Regions from separate parts of the Mesorhizobium sp. M0018 genome, predicted to be linked through region 1. Evidence: riboswitches for the same ligand, from Rfam matches in the RefSeq annotation. Region 1 holds a riboswitch; the other holds the start of a gene.
What was found. A riboswitch is a leader RNA that binds a small molecule or an ion and turns the genes downstream of it on or off. The one in region 1 is predicted to bind thiamine pyrophosphate.
Positions count from the first base shown of each region.

Region 2: it holds a riboswitch for thiamine pyrophosphate, as region 1 does, so the genes downstream of both, thiC (phosphomethylpyrimidine synthase ThiC) here and thiB (thiamine ABC transporter substrate binding subunit) in region 1, are expected to answer to the same signal.

Region 1 is NZ_JAMYVL010000005.1:246,201-249,605, reverse strand. Features, by position in the region: gene NKJ81_RS09680 (ABC-F family ATP-binding cassette domain-containing protein) at 1-544, opposite strand, end outside; gene NKJ81_RS09675 (thiamine diphosphokinase) at 560-1,204, opposite strand; TPP riboswitch at 1,332-1,446, shown strand; gene thiB (thiamine ABC transporter substrate binding subunit) at 1,490-2,503, shown strand; gene thiP (thiamine/thiamine pyrophosphate ABC transporter permease) at 2,992-3,405, shown strand, end outside.
Region 2 is NZ_JAMYVL010000004.1:60,463-63,867, reverse strand. Features, by position in the region: gene thiC (phosphomethylpyrimidine synthase ThiC) at 1-1,810, opposite strand, end outside; TPP riboswitch at 1,915-2,031, opposite strand; gene NKJ81_RS06915 (Fic family protein) at 2,213-3,405, opposite strand, start outside.

The DNA of each region.
Region 1 (3,405 bases):
CGCGCTCGAGAAAACGGCGGTCATGCGAGATGACGACCAGTGCCGAGGAGGTGCGGGCAAGCTCCTCCTCCAGCCATTCGATGACCGAAAGGTCAAGATGATTGGTCGGCTCATCGAGGAGGAGAATGTCGGGCTCCGGCGCCATGACGCGGGCGAGGGCGGCGCGCCGCGTCTCGCCGCCGGAAAGGTCGTTCGGCCGTTCCTCGCCGGTCAGGCCGAGATGCTCCATCAGATAGGTGGCGCGGTAGGGATCGTCGGCGGGCCCGAGCCCCGCCTCGACATAGGCGCGGACGGTCGCAAAACCGTCCATGTCGGGCATTTGCGGCAAGTAGCGCACGGTTGCCGAGGGCTGGCGGAAGACTTCGCCATCCTGCGGTTCGATCAGCCCGGCGGCGATCTTGAGGAGCGTCGACTTACCAGAGCCGTTGCGGCCGACCAGGGCGATCTTGTCGCCAGCCGAGGCCGTCAGGGCGGCACCGTCGAGCAACGGCGTGCCGCCAAAGGTCAGCTTTATCCCGTCGAGATTGAGAAGTGGCGGCGCCATATCAGCTTTCTGGGCTCAGCTTTCCGGAAGAGGGTAGGGATGCGCGAGCAGCAGCGCGCGGCCGCTGGCCAGCGCGATTTCGAGCCGGCCATTGACCTCGTTGGAAATGGTCAGCGACGAGCCGAACGCAACCTCGACATGGTCGAGCGGCCATTTGGCGCCGGTGACGCTCAGGCCGGCGAGATCGGAGAAGCCGAGCACCGAAAACAGCGTGCCGTCGGCATAGTCGAAGCCAGTCTTTCCCGGCAGCAAGGGAATGCCTTCCTGCACGCCACTGGTCAAAAGCACTTTCGTCCCGCCTTCCGCCAGCCGGACGCTCAGCGCCAGATGCAGGAAGATGTGGTCGGTACGTTTGCCGCCGAAGGCGCCTGCGAGCACAAGGCTGGTCGCACCGCGTTCGAGCGCGGCGGCGATAGCGAGTTCACCGTCGGTCTTGTCTTTTTCGGCAGGAAACACCTGCCGTGGCACGGCGGCCAGATCCTCCGGCAACTCGGCAGGCACGGAATCGAAATCGCCGACCCAGAGTTCCGGCCTCAGGCCCAGCATGCGGGCATGGCCGATGCCGGCATCGGCGGCGATGACGCGCGAGCCTTCGACCTGGCGGTCGAGCAGCGGCGTGCGGATGAGATCGCCGCCAAGCAGGATGGTGAATGTGCTCATATCTCGTGGCCCTTACCAGCCCTGCCCCGGAAACGGAAGATGAAACGGCAGACGAAACGGAAGGCTGGGCTTTGGATGCCCGGCAAACTTCCGCTTGCGCAGCACTTCGGCCGGGCCTATGTGTCGCAACGCTCTAACGGGGTGCCGGACGCGATTTTCGCGGACCGGCTGAGAGGCAAGACTGCCAACCCGCTGAACCTGATCCGGTTTGTACCGGCGGAGGGATTAGACGTTTCGGACAGCCCGACGCCTCAATTCCTTTCAACGCAAACGAAGGAGGCGCCGATGCGCAGTTTTTTCCACTCTCTTGTCTCAATTGTCCTGCTTGCGGCATCCGCGCTCGCCCTGCCAGGGCAGGCATCGGCACAGGATAGACTGACGGTCTATACCTATGAAAGCTTCACCGCCGATTGGGGTCCGGGACCGGCGGTGAAGAAGGCCTTCGAGACCGAATGCAGTTGCGTCGTCGAATTCGTCTCGGTCGCCGACGGCGTGGCGCTGCTCAACCGTGTGAAGCTGGAAGGCGCCGCGACCAAGGCCGATATCGTACTTGGCCTCGATACCAACTTAACCGCCGACGCCAAGGCAACCGGCCTGTTTTCGCCGCACGGCGCCGTCTCGGGCGTCAATGTACCGGGCGGCTGGAGCGACGATATTTTCGTGCCGTTCGACTATGGCTATTTCGCCGTCGTCTACGACACCGAAAAACTGAAGAGCCCGCCGAAGAGCCTCAGGGAATTGGTCGAGGGCGATGCCGGAGAGAAGATCGTCATCCAGGATCCGCGCACCTCGACGCCGGGCCTTGGCCTGCTGCTGTGGGTCAAGTCGGTCTATGGCGACAAGGCGCCGGAAGCCTGGGCCAAACTCAAGGCGAAGGTGCTGACGGTAACGCCGGGCTGGAGCGAGGCCTACGGCCTGTTCACCAAGGGCGAGGCGCCGATGGTGCTGTCCTACACGACCTCGCCGGCCTACCACATGGTCGCCGAAAACACCGAGCGCTACCAGGCGGCGTCCTTCGAGGAGGGCGAATATCTGCAGATCGAGGTTGCGGGGATCACCACCAAGGGCGCGAAGAACCCGCTGGCGGAAAAGTTCATTGCCTTCATGACCGGACCGAAATTCCAGGATGTCATTCCCGAAACCAACTGGATGTTCCCGGCCGGCAAAACCGACAAGCCGCTCAACCCGGCGTTCGACAAGCTGGTCAAGCCGACCAAGACCTTGCTGTTCAGCCCGGAAGACGTCGCGGCCAACCGCAAGGCCTGGGTCGATGAGTGGCTTGCGGCGATGAGCAGGTAGGGCTCAAGCCTCGTCGGATGTTTGCGCCAAGCCACCCCCCTCTGGCCTGCCGGCCATCTCCCCCTCAAGGGCACGGCTATCGCAGATGGAACGCCGAGGCTTTCGCTCTACGATGGACCCCCACCCCTAACCCCTCCCCACAAGGGGGAGGGAGACTTCCGTTGGCGCTGACCTCGGCAAATTGCCTGCCTTTCGGCGCCAAAAGGGGAAGTAAGGGCGCGCGGCAGCATTCCCTCCCCCTTGTGGGGAGGGTTAGGGTGGGGGTCCAACTTCGTAAGAATCCAAATGCGATAGCCCTGCCCTCAAGGGGGAGATCGGCAGCTTTGTCGCCTCTCCTCGTCCTGCCACTTGTGAGATTGGCGAAGGCGGCTGAGTGCGCAATCTCCCCCCTTGAGGGGGAGATGTCCGGCAGGCCAGAGAGGGGTGGGCTCGGCCTTTGCCAGGTATTTCCTTCGATCAACACCTGTCGTAGTGTCGGGTAGCACGACATGCGTACGCGTCATCCGGCCGATCCCCGCGTCACTGCCGGCATCGTCGCGCTCGCCGCCATCGCGCTGCTGATCGGCGGTGCATTCGCCGGGCTCGTCGTCGAAGCCACACGCGACCTGTCCGGCGCCGCCTCCGCTTTCGATTCCTATCTCTTGCGCGTCGTCCGTTTCACGCTCTGGCAGGCTCTGCTGTCGACCCTGCTCTCCGTTGCACCGGCGCTGTTCGTCGCGCGCGCCCTGTCGCGGCATCCGCGTTTTTTCGGGCGAGGCTTCATCCTCCAGCTTTTCGCCGTGCCACTGGCGCTGCCGGCCATTGTTGCCGCACTCGGTGTCTTGGCGCTCTATGGCCGCGCCGGCTATTTTGCCGGCACGCTGGGCGCGCTAGGCGGCCAGAGCTGGCCCGGCATCTATGGC
Region 2 (3,405 bases), on a different contig from region 1:
TGAGCGGTGCGACGGTCTCGTCCGCTGGCACGTAGAGATCGCCGCCCTCGCGGTATTTCGCCGCCATCGCCGCCATGCCCTCGTTCTGTGCCTCGGCGCGGATGTCGTGAGAGATACGCATCGAGCAGAATTTCGGTCCGCACATCGAGCAGAAATGCGCCAGCTTGTGCGCCTCCTTGGGCAAGGTCTGGTCGTGGAAGGACCGTGCGGTTTCGGGGTCGAGCGACAGGTTGAACTGGTCCTCCCAGCGGAACTCGAAGCGCGCGCGGGAAAGGGCGTCATCCCTGACTTTCGCCGCCGGGTGGCCCTTCGCCAGGTCGGCCGCGTGCGCTGCGATCTTGTAGGTGATCACGCCGGTCTTGACGTCATCGCGGTCGGGAAGGCCGAGATGCTCCTTGGGCGTGACGTAGCAGAGCATGGCCGTTCCGAACCAGCCGATCATCGCCGCGCCGATGCCGGAAGTGATGTGGTCGTAGCCCGGCGCGATGTCGGTCGTCAGCGGTCCAAGCGTATAGAACGGCGCCTCGCCACAGACGGCGAGCTGCTTGTCCATGTTCGCCTTGATCTTGTGCATCGGCACGTGGCCGGGCCCCTCGATCATCACCTGGCAATCTTTCGCCCAGGCGATCTGCGTCAGCTCGCCGAGCGTTTCCAGCTCGGCGAATTGCGCCGCGTCGTTGGCATCGGCGATCGAGCCGGGACGAAGGCCGTCGCCGAGCGAGAAGGAGACGTCATAAGCGCGGCAGATGTCGCAGATCTCCGCAAAGTGCTCGTAGAGGAAGCTTTCCCGGTGATGGTGCAGGCACCATTTTGCCATGATCGAGCCACCGCGCGAGACGATACCCGTGACCCGGTCAACGGTCAGCGGGATGTAATGCAGCCGCACGCCGGCGTGGATGGTGAAATAGTCAACGCCTTGCTCGGCCTGCTCGATCAACGTGTCGCGGTAGACCTCCCAGGTCAGGTCCTCGGCGATGCCACCAACCTTTTCGAGCGCCTGGTAGAGCGGCACCGTGCCGATCGGCACCGGCGAGTTGCGCACGATCCATTCGCGGATGTTGTGGATGTTGCGGCCGGTCGACAGATCCATCACCGTGTCGGCGCCCCAGCGGATCGCCCACACCATCTTTTCGACCTCTTCAGCCATCGACGATGTGACGGCGGAGTTACCGATATTGGCGTTGATCTTGACCAGGAAATTGCGGCCGATGATCATCGGTTCGCTCTCGGGATGATTGATGTTGGCGGGAATGATCGCGCGTCCGCGCGCCACCTCGTGGCGGACGAATTCAGGCGTGACGAAGTCGGGGATCGCCGCGCCGAAGGCCTCGCCGTCGCGCTCAAGCTTGCCGTGCAGGATCTCGCGACCAAGGTTCTCGCGGATGGCGACGAACTCCATTTCGGGCGTGATGATGCCAGCGCGCGCATAGGCAAGCTGTGTCACCGCCTTGCCGGTCTGGGCCCGGAGTGGCCGGTTGCGGACTGGAAATTCCGGTGTTAGGCGCTCGCCTGCCGCAAACCCATTGTCTTCTGGCCGGACGTGGCGGCCGTCATAGGCTTCGACATCGCCGCGCGCGGTGACCCATTCATGGCGAAGCCGTGCAAGGCCGTTTTCGATGCTGGTTTCGACAGTCGGGTCGGTATAGGGGCCGGACGGATCGTAAGCGGTCACCGGCGGCTCGCCTGCCGTCGGATGGACGGAGATTTCGCGCATCGGCACCCTGAGCTGCGGGTGGATGGTACCGGATTTGTGGATTTTGCGTGAGGCAGGCAGCGGTCCCGTCGAGACGGCGGGGGTGAGGGCATTCATCTTGAGGCTCCTTTGCTCGTTGCATTGGAGACCCAGTTCTGTGCCGGAAGGATGAAAAGACGCTTCTGTCGACCTGCCGAAACAGGACCTCGGGCGTAAACTCCCGCAAAGCGCTTGCACCGTCCCTACGCCAGTATGAACTGGATCAGGTTCAACGGGTCACTGCGCCGCGAAAGCCAGCAGTATCTCAGCCCCTTGCCGGGACTCCCCTGGTGAATGCGTGAGGTTGGACGGGACCGCTCCGGTTTGTCAAGCGCGTTCTGGCCGCGGCTGATCGGCGGCCGGTCAGACCGTGCGGAAAAAATCGTGCATGTCTCGGCGACAAGTCAAGCATCGGAGATGAAGGCAGGGACAAGGGAATCGCAAACCGTCGGACTAAAATCGATCCTGATGATCACACCTTCAATGGGCACCAAAGGTTTGCGCGTAGATCGCCTCGATTCTTCCTGCCTCGTCACTGGTCAGCGCGGCGAATTCCTTCTCGCGCGCGCGGTTCGATAGATGGCCATCATTCTGGTGAAGAAAACGGAAGAGCAGATCGGTCAACCGCTCGGGCATGTCGATAAAGGCGTCCACCTGCTGCCGGAACTGATCGTAGCGCTGCAGAAATGCGGTTTCCTCGGGAAGGTCCCGTTCGATCGTCCGCTGAACGCAAGCATAGAGGAATTCGGCGTGCGGGGTTGCATCGAAGAACCGGTAGAAATCACCGGTGTCATTCAGCACCCGGACGTTGAATTGCGGCGTCGGTTCCCATTCCACCAACGGCAGAAGGCGCTGCGAATAGCTCTCGAGCACGCCCCTGTACTCGTTGATCTGGTCCAGGATCGCGGCCGAGACGGGAAAGACCACTCCCGGCGGATTGAAGCCGCGCATGGCAAGGACGTGGTGGATTAGGTAGCGGTGAATGCGGCCGTTTCCGTCCTCGAACGGGTGAATATAGACAAAGCCGAAGGCGAGGATTGCGGCGGCTACGACTGCATCAAGCTTTTGCGCGGGGCCCTGATCGAACGCCGCCATTCCATCGATTAGCCGCGGCAGGTCCTCGGGCCGAGCGCTGATGTGATCGGGCAAGGGCGTACCGTTGTCTCGATCATGCTCACCGACGGAACCTCCTTCTTTTCGGAAGCCAAGGTTTACGAAACGAGCGTCACCAAGTACAATTCTTTGCAGGCGCAGCAGCTCATCGCGATCGATCGGCCAGCGGCCGGCTTCGCCGATGGCGCGGCCCCAGCGCTGGATGCGATCTTGCGGCGGGTGCTCGCCCTCGATCGCGTAGCTTGATCGCGAGTCTTTGAGCAAAAGAAAGGCGGCGGTCCGAGCAAGGAGGTCGCGCGGCACGTCCGCTACGATTGCCTCCGCGCGCCGCGGTAGTTCAAGGCCGATGAATTTTTCGAGAATCTTGGTGCGGAACACCAGAGGGCAGAACTCACGCGTGCCGGGGAGATTGTCCCTTACGCGATAGCGCGAAGCGGTCTTGTCGGGTCCGGGCCACTGCAGCTCGGGATCGACAACCGGAATGTATCGTCCGGCCTCCGCGTCCGGCAGATCGATACGCGCGTCCCTCAGCCATTCATATAAAAACCAGATGCGGCGGG